DNA from 3 places in the Rossellomorea sp. GCM10028870 genome. Region 3 is predicted to be linked to each of the others. Evidence: predicted binding sites of a transcription regulator. Region 3 holds the regulator's gene; each other region holds the start of a gene.

Region 1 (6,806 bases), on a different contig from region 3:
CTGTCATGGTAGAGCATATACAAGGCGACGCCGGCATCGACATCGGAGATACCTTTATCGGCATGCACCTGAAACACGTAGCCGTCCCCATCCGGGTATCACAGAAAAGCCTCGGCGAAGCCCACGTCACACTCGCCAAAACCAGACCCAAACTCATAGGCGGAATCAGAGCCGTATACGAATAATGCACATTGGAAGGTCCGTTTCTCTTAGTTGAGGGACGGACCTTTATTTTAGTGTTTCTGTCTATTTGAAACCTGTTTTGAATCCCGAACTATATAGAGGGTTAAGGAGATTATGATTATGATAAAAGGGTGGAAGTGGAGATTTTGAATCAAGGCAGTGATATCACTAACAATCATGAAAATTTTATAATCATTCGACAATTATAGTCACAATGCTACTCGTGGGGGCCAGTCAGGTAGTAGATCGAGAATATTGTGAATAACATTACACGAGGTCCGTCCCTCTAAACACGAACATTACGATTTGACTAGAGGTTTTTATTTCGCGTTTTGCTGAATCGTGTTAGAATGAGATTGAATGAATCAATGAGGCACCTAGAGCAGTTGGGCCTATGAATTAAAGGGGGATATGTATGAGTAAGATTGCCAAGCAAGATCCGGAAATTTATGCAGCGATTCAAGATGAATTAGAGCGTCAACGAACAAAAATCGAGTTAATTGCATCTGAAAACTTTGTCAGTGAAGCGGTTATGGAAGCACAAGGCTCCGTTCTGACAAATAAGTATGCAGAGGGGTACCCAGGTCGTCGCTATTATGGTGGCTGTGAGCATGTCGATGTAGCTGAGAATCTGGCTCGCGATCGTGCGAAGGAACTATTTGGAGCAGAACATGTAAACGTTCAGCCTCACTCAGGAGCACAAGCCAATATGGCAGTCTACTTCACAATCCTTGAACAAGGTGACACAGTTCTTGGAATGAACTTATCTCATGGTGGACATCTGACTCACGGAAGTGCCGTCAACTTCAGTGGAATTCAATATAATTTCGTAGAGTATGGTGTGGATGAAGAAAAGCACCTGATCAATTACGAAGATGTTAGAGAAAAAGCGTTAGAGCACAAGCCGAAGCTGATCGTAGCTGGAGCAAGTGCATACCCAAGAGCGATCGATTTCGCGAAATTCCGTGAAATCGCTGACGAAGTGGGAGCATACTTAATGGTGGATATGGCTCACATCGCCGGTCTTGTAGCGGCTGGCCTTCACCAGAACCCGGTTCCTTATGCAGACTTCGTGACAACAACGACTCACAAAACATTGCGCGGACCTCGTGGCGGAATGATCCTATGCAGAGAAGAATTTGCAAAGAAAATAGACAAGTCTATCTTCCCTGGCATTCAAGGTGGACCACTTATGCACGTGATCTCAGCTAAAGCTGTTGCATTCGGTGAAGCTCTGAAGGATTCGTTTAAAGAATACGCACAGAACATCATCGACAATGCCAACCGTTTAGGTGAAGGACTTGTTAAAGAAGGAATCAACCTTGTATCCGGTGGATCAGACAACCATCTACTACTGATCGACCTGCGTTCACTTGGACTGACTGGTAAAATCGCAGAGAAAGTCCTGGATGAAATCGGCATCACCGTCAACAAAAACACGATCCCATTCGATCCGGAAAGCCCATTCGTTACAAGCGGTGTCCGTATCGGAACAGCTGCTGTTACGTCAAGAGGATTCGGGCTTGAGGACATGGACGAAATTGCTTCCATCATGGCACTGACTCTTAAGAACCATGAAGACGAGGCAAAATTGGAAGAAGCACGCAAACGCGTCATCGACCTGACAAGCAAATTCGAATTATATCCAGAAAGATAATTGATGATGACCTCTTCATTAGGGACTGACCTCCCTGGTGGAGAGGTTTTTTAATAGAAAAGTAGATGATTCATCGGTTTTAAGTTCTAAATACCGGGTGTGAGGAGCAACTTAAATGGGAATCCGGTCGTTATTTACGATAATCCAGCCGTTTTCCGTTAAAATCCGGCCGATTTTGATAATAATCCAGCGGCTTTTTTAAAAAATCCGGCCGTTTCTGGCATTAATCCAGCCGATTTACATAATTAACCAAAAAATCAATCGATTCCACTACCTTACACGTCTTTTCCCTCGCCACTCATATCATTTCTAACGATTCCATTACACTTCCCATCTCTTGTTGCTCTTAAATTGTCTTTTATGTACAATAGTCTGAGGTGTAAATGAAGTGGACAAACTATTTTTACATAAATCGAACTTAAAGGAGAGAGTCGAGTGGGCAAAGTATATGTATTTGATCATCCGTTAATCCAACACAAATTAACGTTTATTCGTGATAAACAAACAGGTACGAAGGAATTTCGTGAGCTTGTTGATGAAGTGGCGACACTAATGGCGTTTGAAATCACACGCGATTTACCGTTAGAGGATATTGATGTAGAAACACCGGTAAGCAACGCAAAGGCCAAAACACTTGCAGGTAAAAAATTAGGGATCGTTCCTATTCTGCGAGCAGGATTAGGAATGGTTGACGGAATTCTTAAACTGATCCCGGCTGCAAAAGTAGGACACGTTGGTTTATATCGTGACCCTGAGACTCTTAAACCGATTGAATATTACGTAAAGCTTCCAAGTGATGTGGAAGAGCGTGACTTCATCCTGGTCGATCCGATGCTTGCAACAGGTGGATCTGCTGTTGAAGCCATCAACTCATTAAAGAAACGCGGCGCGGTAAGCATCAAGTTCATGTGCCTTGTTGCCTGTCCTGAAGGGGTGGACGCAATCAAGGAAGCGCATCCTGACGTTGATATCTTCATCGCTGCTCTTGATGAGAAGCTGAATGAAAAAGGATACATCGTTCCTGGTTTAGGGGACGCGGGAGATCGTTTATACGGTACAAAATAATTTGAAGTAAATAAGAAAGCCGGATTATCAACACGTGATAATCCGGCTTTCTTATTTATAAAACCGGCAAACCCCATTGTTATTTAATTGGAAGTATTTACATTAAATTCAAGGGTTACTCATAAAAAGAATTTTCTATATAATGGAGGGGCATGTGGAGATAGAACCTATGGATTTGTTAATATAATGAGCAATCGATGCGAAAAGTGTTAAGTTTGTTGGGCTTTTTCATTCGGGGGAATCCTTGAATATGCTTGATGGGCCTGACCAGTCGGCTCCGCTTTTCGGCATGTCCAGCTCCGGCGGGTAGTCCCTCGAGGTCACAACTGAAAAATCCCAAAAGGCAAAGAGCGCCTTTAGGGAACTCCCAGTTGTGCTTGTCGGGCCTGACCAACCCGCCTCCGCTTTTCGAGATGTCCAGCTGCGGGGGCTTGGGGCTCGAGGTCATAAGTCAAGCCGACCAAAAAGGCAAAGAACGCCTTTCCGGTCGACTCGCCTTATGCTTGTCGCCCCAGGGCAAGCCCCCTCCGCTTTTCGACGTGTCCAGCTCCAGCGGGAAGAGGCTCGAGGTCATAAGCCAAACTTACCAAAAAGGCAAAAAGCGCCTTTCCGGTAAGTTCGCCTTATGCTTGTCGCCTCTAACCAACCCGCCTCCGCTTTTCTGTAAATGTGTTGAAAATGTGAACAATTTGGGAACGCGTGGATAGGTTGTGAACTTTTTAACTTGAACGCATTGACATAGATAAAGCCCTATTGTATGCTTACAAAGGGTATAAAATGATAAGGTTTTCACAAGGGTTGAACCCGTATGAAAACGGTTTTTCATCATTTGTACAGTGTTAATGATTTTCCACTAAATCACATGTGTGGAGATGAAAAAAATGCGTCAAAATGATCGACGCCCGTATCAATCGATGGTCTTGTATTCTGCTATTCTTTCCCAGCTTGTTGGTTCTATTTTAATAGGGATCTTCGGCGGGAGATGGTTAGATGGAATATGGAACACCACACCACTTTTCTTAATTATTGGACTACTCCTTGGGCTCGCAACAGGAATCTACACCATGCTCCGTACAGTCCAACATTTCAATTCGGGAGATTAATGTAAATGCCAGAACTTCAGCAAGTGTTTAACAGGCATCGTAAGTACATATTTTTCCTCCTTTCCCTTTACGTCCTCGGTTGGGGTTTCACTTCCTATCAGTCTATTTTCCTTGGGCTTATTTTGGGGACAGGCATCAGTCTGTTTAGTCACTGGCTGATCATGAGGAGAACCGTGCGATTCGGTGATGCAGTAGAAGCTGGTCAAAAGGTTCGATCTTTAGGGACCTTCTCAAGGATGGCAGGTGCGGCCTTTGCAGTGATCATTGCAACGGAATACCCTGAGCACTTTCATCTCCTGAGCGTCATTATTGGATTAATGACAATTTATGTTGTCATTATGATAGATTATTTTATTCAGCAGCTTAAATCTCATAAATAGCGGGGAAGAGAGGTGAATTTCATTGCATCATGAAAATCCTACAGCCGAGTTTCTAGGGTTAACTTTTAACCTGGCGAACGTACTGATGATCACAGTGGCAAGTGCCGTTGTATTCCTCATCGCCGTTCTGTCAACTCGTAGACTGGCCATGAAACCGACCGGAGTGCAAAACTTTATGGAATGGGTCATGGACTTTGTCAAAAATATTGTGAAAAGTAATATGGATTGGAAAACAGGTGGTCGTTTCCATCTCCTTGGACTTACTTTACTCATGTACATTTTCGTATCAAACATGTTAGGGCTTCCGTTCTCGGTTGTCATTGACCACGAATTATGGTGGAAGTCACCAACAGCGGATCCAGTTATTACTATGACCCTGGCGGTTATGGTCGTTGTGTTAACACACTATTATGCAATCAAGATGAAGGGCTTCGGTGAATACGGTAAAGACTTCTTCAGACCTATGTCGTTCTTATTCCCGCTGAAGATTATTGAAGAGTTTGCCAACACACTAACGCTTGGTCTTCGTCTTTACGGTAACATTTACGCTGGGGAAATCCTGCTTACTTTACTGGTAGGAAGCTTGGCACACATGGGAGCAGCCGGATTACTGGGTGCCATTATCCCAACGATTGTATGGCAAGGTTTCTCAATCTTTGTCGGCGCAATCCAATCATTTATTTTTGTTATGTTAACGATGGTTTATATGGCTCACAAAGTCAGCCTGGACCATTAATATATACCCTGTTCAAAATTGAACAAAACTACTCAAAACATTTTTTCATACATTTAAAGGAGGAAATTCAGAATGGGTCTTTTAGCAGCAGCAATTGCAATCGGTTTAGCAGCACTAGGTGCAGGTATTGGTAACGGTCTTATTGTTTCACGTACGGTAGAAGGTATGGCTCGTCAACCGGAAGCTCGTGGAATGCTTCAAACTACAATGTTCATCGGGGTTGCGTTAGTAGAGGCGATTCCTATCATCGCAGTAGTTATCGCATTCATCGTAATGGGTCAATAATAGCAGTTTAAAGTTCAAGATGGCGAAGATCATTCGATAAGAACCTTCGCCATTCCTTTATGTTTGGTACTTAAGAACATTTGATTATGAATGGTACGGCATTTGCCGTTATTGTACAGCTTTCTTATGAAGGCATTGACTCTTGAAGGGAGTGAAACCGCGTGCTTACAAACGCATTTGTCCTTGGAGCTGGTGGCGGCTTTACAGGTGGAGATATCGTATTCCAGCTTGCTATGTTCCTTATCCTTCTTGCGTTATTGAAGAAGTTTGCTTGGGGTCCTTTGATGGGCATCATGCAAGAGCGTGAGAATCATATTGCAGGCGAAATAGAAGCGGCTGAACAAAGCCGTCTAGAAGCAAATAAGAGCTTGGAAGAACAGCGTCAACTTTTAAAAGAGGCTCGTCAAGAAGCGCAAGCGATGATCGAGAACTCTAAAAAGCAGGGCGATGAGCAACGTGAACAAATCATCATCGCGGCTCGTCAGGAATCTGAGCGCTTGAAAGAATCTGCGAAACGTGAAATCGAGACGCAGAAAGAACAAGCGATGGCAGCATTACGCGAGCAGGTTGCTTCACTATCTGTTCTGATTGCATCGAAAGTGATTGAAAAAGAACTTTCTGTTCAAGATCAACAGAAGCTGATCAACGATTATATTAAAGAGGCAGGAGAAGAGCGATGAGCTACTCTACAGTCGCAAAACGCTATGCGTTAGCTCTTTTCGATATTGCCAAAGAACAGAATCAATTAGAAGCGATTGAACAAGAGCTTCGTGCAGTGAAATCCGTTTTTATCCAAAATAAAGAATTAAGCATTCTTTTGGAAAATCCGAAGTTTTCGACGGATAAGAAGAAAGACATGTTGAAAGAAGCGTTCTCTTCTGTTTCTGTACCGGTATTGAATACACTGCTTCTTATGACTGATCGTCATCGTGAAGATCAGGTAGTGGGTGTTGTCGATGCATTCATCGAGCTTTCTAATGAAGCTAGAGGAATCGCAGAAGCAAAGGTGTATTCCGTACGTGCTTTAACAGAAGATGAGAAGACAGCAATCTCAGCTTCTTTTGCTAAGAGAATTGGTAAACAATCATTAAGAATTGAGAATGTGATAGACGAGAACATACTTGGCGGACTTAAGGTCCGTATCGGCAACCGTATTTATGACGGAACTCTTGCTGGCAAGTTGGATCGTCTTGAGCGTGAACTTGTTCGTTAACTTTCGTATAAATGAGGGGTGAAATTCATGAGCATCAAGGCGGAAGAAATCAGCGCGCTGATAAAAAAGCAAATTGAAAACTATCAGTCTGAGATGAAAGTAAGCGATGTAGGTACAGTTATCCAAATCGGTGACGGTATCGCTCGTGCTCATGGCCTCGACAATGTCATGGCTGGAGAGCTTG
Region 2 (6,806 bases), on a different contig from region 3:
TACATTGGTTGGAATTATCGCAGGACTCTATGTATTGAATTACGTTGCAAATGTGCTAAGGATCAGGTGGATGAATCAGCTGGGGCAAGGAGTTATCTATGATTTAAGAAAGCACTTATTCAGCCATGTTCAATGGCTATCCCATCGCTTCTTTGATCAGAGGTCAGCCGGTTCCATCCTGGTTCGGATCATGAATGACATTAACTCCCTTCAGGAACTATTTACAAACGGAGTTATTAATCTCTTAATGGATATCATCCTGCTCATTGGAATCATCGTCATTCTCTTTACGTTAAGTCCTGAGTTAACACTTGCCGTCATGGTCATTCTGCCAATCATGTTTTTTATCTCAACCAGCTTACGAAAAAACATCCGCAGATCCTGGCAAATGGTACGACTCAAGCAATCGAAGCTGAATTCCCATCTGAATGAAAGCATTCAAGGGATCCGTGTTACTCAATCATTCACTCAAGAAAAAGAAAACATGGCCTTCTTCGATGGGGTAAACACGGAAAACTTCGATAGCTGGAGAACAGCCACAAAGAAAAATGCCATGTTCCGCCCGCTAGTAGAACTGACAAACGCCATTGGGACAGCGGTCCTCATATGGTACGGTGCCCATCTCATTCAAGGCGGCTCACTGGAACTGGGAGAATTTGTTTCATTCGCCTTCTATCTGGGGATGTTCTGGGAACCCATTTCAAGGCTCGGCCAAGTTTACAATCAACTACTGATCGGTATGGCTTCATCCGAGCGTATCTTCGAATTCCTCGATGAACAACCGATTGTAAATGAAAAAACGAATGCAGTGAACCTGACTGACATCAAAGGAAGAATACAGTTTGAGAATGTAGAATTTTCCTACGATGACAAACGAAAAGCACTCCAAAACATCAACCTTGAAATGAAAGCAGGCCAGACCGTCGCGTTAGTCGGCCATACTGGATCTGGTAAAACTACGATCGCCAACCTGATCAGCCGTTTTTACGATCCGACGAATGGTGAAGTGAAAATTGATGGGGTAAACCTGAGGGATGCATCGGTTTCAAGCTTACGAAGTCAAATCAGCATCGTCCTGCAGGATACATTCATCTTCTCGGGAACCATCATGGATAACATCCGATTCGGGCGCCCTGATGCAAAGGACGAAGAGGTTAAGAATGCCGCCGAAGCAATCGGAGCCAATGAGTTCATCGAGAAGCTTTCCAATGGATACGAGACCGAAGTGGAAGAACGGGGTAATGTTTTATCCGTTGGTGAAAGACAATTACTGTCATTCGCCCGAGCACTATTGGCGAACCCTCGAATCATCATATTGGATGAAGCGACAGCATCCATAGATACAGAAACAGAAGTCAAAATTCAAAAAGCATTGAAACGTCTACTGAACGGTCGTACCGCAATCATCATCGCTCACCGCCTATCTACGATCCGTGAATCGGACAATATCTTTGTCCTGGAAAATGGAAGAATCAAAGAATCCGGCAACCACGATGAGCTGATGGAGCAACAGGGTGATTATTATGAGCTGGTTAAATCACAGTTCAGAATGTTGGATGCGATGTAAGAAAGGATGGACCCCTGCACTGGTGTGTGAGGGGTTCTTTTCTTTTGTTTATGGAAGGAGGGGTGTGGTGGGATAGGGTCGGGTCGGTGTACAATACTTTCTCGAAAAACAAGCCCCATCCCTCCAAGCAACATCATTGCCAATTACTCTAAAAACCCCTAAAATAAAAGATAAATAAATGTTTGTGAAAAACGTCACAAAATATTCATGTTCAACACATCACAAACTCATTATCAGGTTTTATAATGAACAATATGTGATAAACAGTAGAAAACAGTTGTTTACGATTGTAAGTAGATCAGTAGGGGGAGTATAGAATGGTTTTAGATGGTGTGATTTTGAGTAGAATGCTCACTTCGACAACCCTTGCATTCCATATTATTTTTGCGACGATTGGGGTAGGGGTACCGATTATGATTGCCATTGCGGAGTTTATGGGTATCAAACGAAATGATCCCCATTATCTTTTGCTTGCAAGAAGGTGGGCAAGAGGTTTTACGATTACGGTTGCGGTGGGGGTTGTAACGGGTACAGCGATAGGGTTGCAGCTTTCCTTATTGTGGCCTTCATTTATGCAGGTCGCCGGACAGGTGATTGCACTGCCATTATTTATGGAAACTTTTGCGTTTTTCTTTGAGGCTATCTTTTTAGGAATCTATCTTTATACTTGGGACCGTTTTAAGAATAAGTGGATCCATTGGCTGTTGACGATTCCGGTTATGATTGGTTCTTCGGCTTCTGCACTTTTCATTACGACGGTGAATGCGTTTATGAACACTCCTCAAGGATTTGAATTAGAGAATGGGAAAGCCATTAATATCGATCCGATTGCTGCGATGCTGAATCCGGCCACGCCTACGAAAGTGTTTCACGTATTGACGACTGCCTATCTAACATCGGCTTTGGTGTTGGCGGCGATTACGGCATTTGCGATTCTTCGTAAGAGAGGCGGGGAGTATCATAAGAAAGCCCTGCGTTTAACGATGGTTTCTGCTTTGATTTTCGCTTTTGCGACTGCATTGGCAGGGGATTTATCAGCTAAATTCCTAGCCGAGTATCAGCCTGAGAAGCTCGCCGCAGCAGAATGGCACTTTGAAACGGAAGAGAATGCGGATCTTATCGTATTTGGAACACTGGATGAAAATAATGAGGTCCATAATGAGATCCGCTTACCTGGATTCTTAAGTTTTCTGGCAGGGAGTTCTTTTGAAACAGAGGTTATTGGTCTGAATGAATTTCCTGAAGATGAGCGGCCGCCTTTATGGGTCCACTATATGTTTGACCTGATGGTATCAATTGGGTTTTACAGTATCTTTATTTCTGCGGCATTTATTCTGTTCTGGAAGTGGAAGAAGCGGAATGAATGGAATAAGCCGCTTCTATGGGGAATTGTAGCAAGTGGACCACTTGCGATGCTGGCGATTGAATTTGGCTGGATTTACGCCGAGGTTGGTCGACAGCCATGGATTATGAGAGGGTATATGAAAGTGGCAGATGCGGCAACGAAAGCCGATGGAGTAGGCTTGACGTTTGCATTGTTTGTTGGCCTTTATATCCTCCTGGGTGTGCTATGTGTGGTTGTATTAATCAAAATGTTTAAAAATAAGCCTGCAGAGGCGGAATTAGAACAACGTTTTCCTAAGAAAGCGAGTTAATTAGAAATAAAATTGCTCCTTCTTTTCATTTTTTGTGAAGAAGGGGCTTAAGCTTTAAGGGAGGAATGGGTATGAGTTTGGAAGTAGTAGGGATTACCGTATTGTGGTTATTCCTTTATGGGTACCTTATTGTGGCTTCAATTGATTTCGGGGCTGGCTTCTTTGCCTTTTACGGGAGAATGAAGGGCAAGGAGCATACGTTAAACGTGTTGATTAGTCGATACCTTTCACCGGTATGGGAAGTAACCAACGTCTTTTTCGTCTTCTTCTTTGTGGGGCTTGTAGGGTTCTTTCCCGACGCAGCATATTATTATGGAACGGCTTTATTACTTCCGGGAAGTATCGCCATCATATTGCTGGCTATAAGAGGAAGCTTCTATGCATTCGGAAATTACGGCTCAAAGGATAATATCGTGTATCTGTTTTTATATGGAGCAACCGGTCTATTAATTCCTGCTTCCTTATCAACGGCTTTAACGATTTCAGAAGGTGGATTTCTGGAGGAACAGGGAGATAAGGTCATCTTCCTGGCCAAGGAGCTTTTTACCAGCCCTTATTCGTGGAGTGTGGTGGCTCTCTCCATTGTGTCGGTATTATTTATAAGTGCAACTTTTCTAACCTATTATGCAAACCGTGCAGGAGATATGGATTCCAGGGAAGAATTAAGGAAGTTTTCTCTGTTTTGGAGTCCACCGACCATTCTGGCAAGCTTATTAGTGTTCGTGTCTTTAAGAGAGCATAATGCAGAGCATTTTACGAAGGCAATTGATATTTGGTGGATGTTTGGATTATCCCTTCTATGCTTCTTCGGTGCATCATTTTTAATCTACCTGCGAAAGAATTTTGGAACTGCCTTTATTTTGGTTATGCTGCAATTCTTCTTTGCTTTCTTTGGCTACGGTGCATCCCATTTACCTTATATTTTAAAACCGTTTATTACGATAGAAACGAGTGTAACGAATCCAACGATGGGAACGGCCCTGGTTATCGTCTTTATAGCAGGATTGCTTTTATTGATTCCATCTCTTTACTTGTTAATGAGACTGTTTTTATTTGATGCAGATTATGTTAAAGGCAAGAAATAATAATAAAAGAGGGTATTGTTAAAAACCCTCAATATTTAATACAGGGAACAACAGGGAGAAATTTCATTTTCTCCTTTTTTTTATGCTAAAATAAAGGATATAGAGAGTGCGGGGGGATGTATGGTGAAAAAAGAGTTTGTGGTTGTTGGATTAGGGCGATTTGGAGGCAGTATTGTCCGTTCATTATCAGATCAAGGGATGGAGGTTATGGCGATTGATCAGGATGAAGATAAAGTAAATGAATTCTCTTCCATTGCTTCTCATGCGGTAGTGGCAGATTCAACGGACGAATCCGTATTAAAGAGCCTGGGAATCAGGAATTTTGACCACGTCATTGTGGCTATTGGAGACGATATCCAATCTAGTATCTTAACCACCTTGATGATGAAGGAAATCGGTGTGAAAAAAATTACCGTTAAGGCACAAAATGATTACCATGAAAAAGTTTTACGTAAAATAGGTGCGAACCAAGTCGTTCATCCAGAACGTGATATGGGGAGAAGGATTGCTCATAATATCGTTTCGAATAATGTATTGGATTACTTAGAGCTGTCGGATGAACACTCCATCGTAGAGATTGTGGCGAATGAAAACCTTAGTGGGAACTCGTTAATCGATTTGGATATCCGTGCTCAATTCGGGATCAATATCGTGGCGATTAAAAGACAAAAGGATATTATTGTGTCTCCACAAGCCGATGAACAGATTCGTGAAGGAGATATCCTGATTGTAATTGGAGCAGATACAGATATTAACCGTTTTGAAAAGAAGGTCTTATAATATAAAGAAGAGGCTGACCCAAGCGGTCAGCCTCTTCTTTATTATTTGGTGAAAGGTACACTGTGATTAAAGTGTCATCCATCCACCGGATCTTAAGATTATCAGACTTCCATAATGATCGGTAAAATCATAGGACGTCGTTTTGTTTTTTCATATAAGAATGGAGCAAGGGTATCCGTGATTTCATTTTTGATCTCTGACCATTGTGATGTCCTTCTTTCTAGAACTTTGTTCAGGTGTTTAGAAATAAGTGTTTGTGCTTCATTAATAAGGTCACCTGATTCACGCATGTACACGAATCCTCTGGAAATCAGGTCAGGACCTGATGCAATTTTGAAATCTTTCATGTCGATACTAACCACAACGATGACTAAGCCTTCTTCTGAAAGGATTCGGCGATCCCGAAGAACGATATTACCGATATCACCGATACCGCTTCCGTCGATATAGACGTTCCCAGAAGGGATTTTGCCAGCAACTTGTGCTGAGTCATTGCTTAATGCGAGAACTTCACCGTTGTCCATAATGAAGCAATTTTCAGCTTGAACTCCACAATCTACCCCGATCTGAGCGTGCATTTTCTGCATGCGGAATTCACCATGTATCGGCATAAAGAAGGTTGGATTCATCAGGCGGAGCATTAACTTCATTTCTTGTTGTCCACCATGACCAGATGTATGGATATCACTTAATGGTCCATGGATGACTTCTGCTCCAGCACGATATAGTAGGTTGATTGTGCGATTTACACTGATCGTATTTCCAGGGATAGGTGAAGAAGAAAATACAACTGTGTCACCAGGCTGGATCTGAATCTGACGGTGAGTACCGTTTGCAATTCTCGATAATGCAGCCATTGGTTCACCTTGAGAACCTGTACATAATATCGCTACTTCATTTGCAGGTAAACGATTAATCTGGTTATGTTCAATGAATGTATCTTTAGGGGCGTTAATATACCCTAATTCTTGACCGATTGTAATGGCAGCTTCCATGCTTCTTCCGAAAACAGCGACTTTTCTATTATGAAAGACAGCTGCTTCAACCACTTGTTGTAAACGGTGAATATTAGAAGCAAAAGTAGCGAATATAACACGACCGTCCACTTTGCGGAAAATGTCATTGATGCTTTCTCCGACTTTGCGTTCGGACATTGTGAAGTTTGGAACTTCAGCGTTCGTACTATCAGATAGAAGACAAAGGACGCCTTCTTTTCCGATTTCAGCCATTTTGGTTAAGTTCGCGGGTTCACCAACCGGCGTGAAATCAAATTTAAAGTCACCTGTATGTACAACATTACCAGGTGGTGTTTTCACAACAATCCCGTATGAATCCGGAATACTGTGAGTCGTTCTGAAGAAGGTAACAGACGTCTTGCGGAATTTAATGATGTCATCTTCTTTGATGACATTAAGTTTCGCATTTCTTAATAGACCGTGCTCTTCCAGCTTGTTTTTAATAAGTCCCAGTGCGAGCTTCCCGCCGTAAATCGGGATGTTTAATTCGCGCAGTAAATAAGGGATTCCACCGATATGATCTTCGTGTCCGTGTGTCACGAAAAGACCCTTGATTTTATCTGCATTCTTCACCAGATATGTGTAATCCGGTATTACGTAATCGATACCGAGCAGTTCGTCTTCAGGGAACTTGATTCCCGCATCGATCAGGATGATTTCGTCTTGGAATTGTACGCCGTATGTGTTTTTACCGATTTCACCT
Region 3 (6,806 bases):
TTCCAAAGATGTAGAAGAACAAGAAGATAAAGATATCTCTATAATCAAGATGCAAGAGGTTTTAGCTCAGCAGATTTCTCGAGAGATCTCTTCTTTATCTCAGAAACTTGATACAATCACTAATGATATTTCAGAGTTTAAAAAAGAGTGGCAATCCTTAAAAGAACACAATCGCAAATTATTTAAAAAAAGTAAAAAACTGTAGTTTGGTTTTTATTTTCAGGTACACAAAAATGAAAAAAAAGCTTCCCAATAGTTGGACAACTAATGGGAAGCTTTTTCTTTTAAGTCAAGGGTTGAGGGGGCAGATTACATCATACCGCCCATTCCACCCATTCCGCCCATGCCGCTCATATCCGGCATGCCGCCGCCTTCTTCAGGAATGTCAGCAACTACCGCTTCAGTAGTCAGGAACATTGCTGCTACAGACGCTGCGTTTTGAAGTGCAGAACGAGTTACTTTCGTTGGATCTACGATACCTTTTTCGATCATGTTTACCCACTCACCAGTAGCTGCGTTGAAACCGACACCTACTTCTTCCTTCTTCAGACGTTCTACGATGATAGAACCTTCGAGTCCTGCGTTGTGAGCGATCTGACGGATTGGCTCTTCAAGAGCACGCAGCACGATGTTGATACCTGTTGCTACATCTGCATCCGCTTCAATTGATGCTACTTTGTTGTATACGTTCACTAGTGCCGTACCACCACCGGATACGATACCTTCTTCCACTGCTGCACGAGTAGAGTTCAATGCGTCTTCGATGCGAAGTTTACGCTCTTTAAGCTCAGTTTCAGTTGCAGCTCCAACTTTCACGACTGCTACTCCACCTGCAAGCTTAGCAAGGCGCTCTTGTAATTTTTCTTTATCAAATTCAGAAGTGGACTCTTCTAATTGAGCACGAATTTGGTTTACGCGAGCTGCGATTTTTTCCGGATCTCCAGAACCTTCAACGACAGTCGTGTTTTCTTTCGTTACGACTACTTTCGCTGCGCGGCCAAGTTGAGTGATGTTCGCAGATTTAAGATCCAATCCAAGATCCTCTGTGATCACTTCTCCACCAGTAAGTACTGCTAAGTCTTCAAGCATTGCTTTACGACGGTCACCGAAGCCAGGGGCTTTGACAGCAACAGCGTTGAATGTTCCGCGAAGTTTGTTCACAACAAGTGTTGCAAGAGCTTCACCTTCAACATCTTCAGCTACCATTAATAGTGGCTTACCTTGTTGTACAACTTGCTCAAGAACAGGAAGTACTTCCTGGATGTTTCCAATTTTCTTGTCAGTGATTAAAATATATGGATTTTCAAGAACAGCTTCCATCTTATCAGAATCTGTCACCATGTATGGAGACGCATATCCACGGTCGAATTGCATTCCTTCCACCACGTCAAGCTCTGTTGTGAAACCTTTCGATTCTTCAATGGTGATAACGCCGTCGTTCCCAACGCGCTCCATTGCTTCTGCAATCAGTTGACCCACTTCTTCGTCAGCCGCTGAGATTGCCGCAACTTGAGCGATTGAATCTTTGCCTTCGATCGGCTTAGAGATCACTTTTAATTCTTCGATGGCAGCTTGAACCGCTTTTTCGATACCTTTACGAACGCCAACAGGGTTAGCGCCAGCTGTTACGTTTTTAAGACCTTCACGGATCATCGCTTGAGCAAGGACCGTTGCAGTCGTTGTACCGTCACCGGCGATTTCGTTTGTTTTGCTTGCTACTTCAGCAACCAGTTTTGCACCCATGTTTTCGAATGCATCTTCTAATTCAATTTCTTTTGCAATCGTTACACCATCATTTGTAATAAGTGGTGAACCGAATTTTTTCTCAAGTACCACGTTACGTCCTTTTGGTCCAAGAGTTACTTTTACTGCATTTGCTAATTGATCTACACCGCGAAGCATGGAACGGCGTGCTTCTTCGCTGAATTTAATATCTTTAGCCATTGATAAAGTCCTCCTCTTATTTAAGTAAAGTATTGTTTATATACGAAGTTTGATTATTCGCCAACTACAGCCAGAATATCGCTATCACGAAGGATCAGGTATTCTGTGCCTTGGTATTTCACTTCTGTACCAGCGTATTTAGAGAAAATGATTCGATCGCCGACAGCTACCTCAAGAGCAACGCGCTCACCGTTGTCAAGAATGCGACCAGTACCTACAGCCATCACTTTACCTTCTTGTGGCTTTTCCTTTGCGGAATCCGGTAGCACAATACCGCTTGCTGTTTTTTCTTCTGACTCAACTAGCTCGATAACGACGCGATCACCTAGTGGTTTTAACAAGTGAAACAACCTCCTTGAAATTATGTAAATGATATTTATTAGCACTCGCTTATTGTGAGTGCTAACACAACTATTATATTAATTAATTCGTTTTCATTTTGCAAGAGTCCTGCCTAAAATTTTTTTCGTCATATTTCTCTTTTTTTCACACCCTCCAATCCTATGCCTCCCCATATGCCTTTATTCTTAAATCAATGGAAGAGTGGCAATTCTTACAAACCCCTTAAATTTGAACACTTTCTCTTTTCTTAGTAGAATTGTACAGGAGTATGTTCAGGACGAATCCTATTCGTTCTTCATCTAACAGGTGTTAAAGGAGATCAAACGTTGAAAAAACATTTCGGATTTATCTTAATTGCCTATATTGTGATGCAGCTTTCCAGTGTTGTCGGGATACCCCTTTTATTTAAGATTGGTGTTGATGTCCTTGCGATTCCAGAGCAGACCGTACGAAATGTTGTTCCTGGATACTGGCTTGTGATTAGCTTTACATTAACTCTCCTCGTCGTCTGGGGCATTCTTAGAAAGAGCGAGACAAGCACCAACCTTGAACGGTCCGCTCCTATGAATGCAGGAAGTTCAATTGTGTGGGCTGTAGTCGGGATTTTCATGGCGTTCATCGCTCAATCCATCGCGATACAGATTGAGTATGCGTTAGGTATCCAAATGGGATCTGAAAATACGCAGATGATTATTGGGATTATTGAAAAGGTACCTCTATCGATGATGGTAGCTGCGATCATTGGCCCTATTTTAGAAGAGATTGTATTCAGAAAGATTATCTTCGGTGTTCTTTATGAAAAGATGAATTTCTTCTTCGCCGCGTTAATCAGCTCTGTTATATTCGCTCTCGCGCACTTTGAGCCTGAGCATGTGATCTTGTACTCTGCAATGGGCTTTACCTTTGCGTTCCTTTATGTCAAAACGAAGCGGATACTGGTTCCAATATTTGCTCACGTTGCCATGAATACAACGGTCGTTCTAATGCAATCTATCTATAAGGATGAAATTGAAAAAATGATGAACGAAGCTGAACAAATACAAGGATTTATTGGAGGATTATTTCTATGAGGAGATCACCACTATTTTCAGGCGTGATTTATCTCCTTCTCGGTGTGCTCTTCACATACTTTGCTGTGCAAAATGTACAGGATGATGGTTGGGGATTTTTCACTTATATGCTCGTCTTTCTGGCAACCCTTGATTTTGGTTCCGGGTTGCGGATGGTGATGCTGCATTTCAAGATCAAAAAGAAAATAGAGAATAAAAAATAAGGATTGATCTTTTGATCAATCCTTATTTATATCCTCGAACTGTTCCATTTCAAGCTTTTGTTCTGCTTCTAAAACCTTCTTATATCCGATCTTAGAGATCCAAATGCTGATTTCATAAAGAAGGAGCAAAGGAACGGTTACCATTAAATGCGAGACGATGTCCGGCGGTGTGATGAAAGCGGCTATGACTAACAATATGAAGTAAGCCACTTTTCTCATTTGTGCCAATAACATCGGAGTAATAATCCCCAAACGTGTCAGAAACAGCATAATAACCGGCAGTTGAAATAGAAATCCAAATGGGATGGTTATTTGAAACAGGAAATGAAAGTATTCATTAATTCCAATCACTTGCTGGATATTCAGATTGGTTGATAAACCCATCATGAATTTCACGACATATGGAAACAAAATAAAATATGAAAATGACAATCCACCTAAGAAAAGAAGGACAGAAATAGGTATGTAACTGAGCGTTACCTTTCTCTCTTTCTCATATAAGCCTGGACTCACGAACGACCATACTTGAAATAGAATGATGGGTGATGTCATGATGATCGCAATAAACATGATCATTTCCATATAGATTTTGAGAGGGTCTGTAATCCGAAAGGCGTTCATGGTTAATTCTTTCGCTTCATCCGCGTGCTGCAAAAATCGAATCAACGGCTCCGCAAGAAAAAAGCTTACAATTACCGCTAACAAGAAGAAAACGACTACAAACATGAGTCGTTTTTGCAATTCTCCTATATGTTCATAGACTGTCATGTCTCTTTGACTTTGACTCATGGCGTTCATCCTACCCTACTTAGCTTTTTTACTATTATCGTCCTCATCATCTGCTAAGCCCTTTGTTGCATTCTTAAACTCACGTAATGTATTCCCAGCTGCTTTTCCTAACTCAGGCAATTTCTTTGGTCCAAATATCAGTAAAGCAACAACCGTTATCAATACGATACTACCTGCACCTAACATAATGAGACACCTCCTCTTTTACCATTCTATCATAACGTAAATACGAATCATTTTCTATTCGGATATGATTCCATCTTGTGACATTTCCGTGTCATCCCCTGAATAATGCTTTAAGAAGTAGACCAGTGACTGAAGTTCAACTGCCAAATCAATATGATGGACGCGGATATGGTCCGGCACCGTCAATCTTGCAGGAGTGAAATTCAGGATCCCCTTAATATTAGAAGAAACCAATCGGTCTGTGATATTTTGAGCAGAAGATGCCGGAACTGTCAGAATGGCCACCTCAATATCATGCCCCTCAAGACTCTCTTCTAAATCATTTAAATGAAAAACGGGTACATCGCTGATTTGTGTCCCAACCTTTTTTTCATCCACTTCAAAAGCCATTTCAATCTTTGTATTATTATTCTTTATAAAATTATAATGAAGAAAAGCTGTACCGAGATTCCCTACACCTATCAGCACAACCTTCGTAATGGCATCCTGATCCAATGTCTTACGGAAAAAGGATAGAAGGTAATTGACATTATATCCATATCCCTTTTTACCCAACGCGCCAAAATAAGAAAAATCTCTGCGTATCGTGGCAGAATCAACCTTCACCGCTTCACTCAATTCTTTCGATGAAACCCTCTGCTTTCCCGATGAGTACAGATTCTTGATAAAGCGATAATATAGCGGAAGGCGCTTAGCCGTTGCCTGTGGAATTTTCGTTGTATCCTGGTTCATATTGTATTCCCCCACATCTATTCAAAACCTCTGATACCGCTTCCAAAATAGAAAGCAGACAGAATTTAAAACTCTACTACCCATCATACACTATATTTTATCCTAAGTGTACGAAGATTAATAGTCGATTTATTGCTGTTCCCCTCCCAAATACGGTACACTAGCACTATGAAATAGAGGTGAAACGTCATGATTCTATTACAAGTGAATCAACTAACGAAAAACTTTGGTGCCGATAATATCCTATCAAATATTAAGCTTGAAATACAGACAAGAGATCGCGTGGCTCTCGTCGGACGCAACGGGGCAGGAAAATCGACTCTTTTAAAAATAATTGCAGGTCATCTCTCTTATGATTCAGGAGATATCACGAAGCCAAAAGGGGTCTCCATTGGATACCTCGCGCAAAATACAGGCTTGGAATCTGAACTTTCCATTTGGTCAGAAATGCTGACCGTATTTGAAGAATTACAAACTCAAGAAAAACAATTAAGAAAACTTGAGAAACAAATGGCCGATCCTTCTGTTTATGAGCAAGAAGATTTATACCAACGCGTATTAAAGGAATATGATGAACTTCAAGTACGTTTTAAAGATTCCGGCGGCTATCAATATGAAGCAGATATTCGTTCAGTCCTGCATGGATTGAACTTTGCCGACTTTGATTATGAAACGAAGATCTCTACTTTAAGCGGTGGCCAGAAAACCCGTCTGGCTCTTGGTAAGCTTCTATTGACCAAGCCTGACATCCTCATTCTGGATGAGCCTACCAACCATCTTGATATTGAGACTTTGTCGTGGCTTGAGACGTACCTTCAAAGCTATGAAGGAGCTGTCTTGATCGTTTCCCATGACCGCTACTTCTTGGATAGCGTCGTCAATCAAGTGTATGAAATTTCACGAAATCGAAGCAAAAAATACCTGGGTAACTACAGTAAATACCTTGAACAAAAAGCAGAAGACTACGAAAAGGATCTCAAGATGTTCGAGCGCCAGCAACAGGAGGTCGCGAAACTCGAAGACTTTATCCAGCGAAATATAGCCCGGGCTTCTACTACCAAGATGGCCCAAAGCCGCAGAAAAAAATTAGAACGAATGGATATAATGGACAGACCTCTGGGTGATGAGAAATCCGCCAACTTTGCTTTTCAAATTGATCGTCCAAGCGGAAATGATGTTCTTCACGTCCAAGATCTTACCATCGGATATGGAAAAGGCGAAAGAATTTCATCTCACATCGACTTCGCTGTTAAAAAAGGCGACAGCATCGCCCTTGTAGGTCCTAACGGCATTGGTAAGTCCACCCTATTGAAAACATTAGTGAATAAACTCCAACCACTTGACGGAGCAATTAAATTTGGATCAAATGTTTCGATTAGTTACTATGATCAAGAACAAGCTGAACTGTCTTCCAATAAGACCGTCTTAAACGAACTGTGGGACGAGTACCCAATGAAGATGGAAAAAGAAATCCGAACCGTACTCGGAAACTTCTTATTCTCAGGGGAAGATGTCTTAAAGCCGGTTTCAACACTTAGTG

What was found. Region 3 encodes Rex, which represses fermentation and respiration genes when NADH is low (regulators of the CRP and FNR family bind a similar motif). Its sites were predicted from a motif close to TTGTGAAATATTTCACAA; they were not measured.
Region 1: ACFQWC_RS19500 (AtpZ/AtpI family protein) is a predicted target of Rex. The motif match lies at 3,614-3,631, and genes of this name have one in related genera.
Region 2: ACFQWC_RS08555 (cytochrome ubiquinol oxidase subunit I) is a predicted target of Rex. The motif match lies at 1,750-1,767, and genes of this name have one in related genera.

What each region holds. Positions count from the first base shown of each region.
Region 1 covers NZ_JBHTGN010000005.1:209,751-216,556, forward strand. Annotated here, with positions in the region: gene ACFQWC_RS19485 (TIGR01440 family protein) at 1-185, shown strand, start outside; gene ACFQWC_RS19490 (serine hydroxymethyltransferase) at 599-1,840, shown strand; gene upp (uracil phosphoribosyltransferase) at 2,276-2,905, shown strand; gene ACFQWC_RS19500 (AtpZ/AtpI family protein) at 3,787-4,008, shown strand; gene ACFQWC_RS19505 (ATP synthase subunit I) at 4,014-4,388, shown strand; gene atpB (F0F1 ATP synthase subunit A) at 4,411-5,124, shown strand; gene atpE (F0F1 ATP synthase subunit C) at 5,197-5,409, shown strand; gene ACFQWC_RS19520 (F0F1 ATP synthase subunit B) at 5,571-6,089, shown strand; gene ACFQWC_RS19525 (F0F1 ATP synthase subunit delta) at 6,086-6,622, shown strand; gene atpA (F0F1 ATP synthase subunit alpha) at 6,650-6,806, shown strand, end outside.
Region 2 covers NZ_JBHTGN010000001.1:1,654,469-1,661,274, reverse strand. Annotated here, with positions in the region: gene ACFQWC_RS08560 (ABC transporter ATP-binding protein) at 1-1,567, shown strand, start outside; gene ACFQWC_RS08555 (cytochrome ubiquinol oxidase subunit I) at 1,885-3,222, shown strand; gene ACFQWC_RS08550 (cytochrome d ubiquinol oxidase subunit II) at 3,294-4,307, shown strand; gene ACFQWC_RS08545 (potassium channel family protein) at 4,431-5,087, shown strand; gene rnjA (ribonuclease J1) at 5,189-6,806, opposite strand, start outside.
Region 3 covers NZ_JBHTGN010000010.1:4,455-11,260, reverse strand. Annotated here, with positions in the region: gene ACFQWC_RS22945 (hypothetical protein) at 1-205, shown strand, start outside; gene groL (chaperonin GroEL) at 310-1,944, opposite strand; gene groES (co-chaperone GroES) at 1,998-2,285, opposite strand; gene ACFQWC_RS22930 (CPBP family intramembrane glutamic endopeptidase) at 2,613-3,356, shown strand; gene ACFQWC_RS22925 (YdiK family protein) at 3,353-3,559, shown strand; gene tatC (twin-arginine translocase subunit TatC) at 3,575-4,348, opposite strand; gene ACFQWC_RS22915 (twin-arginine translocase TatA/TatE family subunit) at 4,364-4,534, opposite strand; gene ACFQWC_RS22910 (redox-sensing transcriptional repressor Rex) at 4,589-5,266, opposite strand; gene ACFQWC_RS22905 (ABC-F family ATP-binding cassette domain-containing protein) at 5,456-6,806, shown strand, end outside.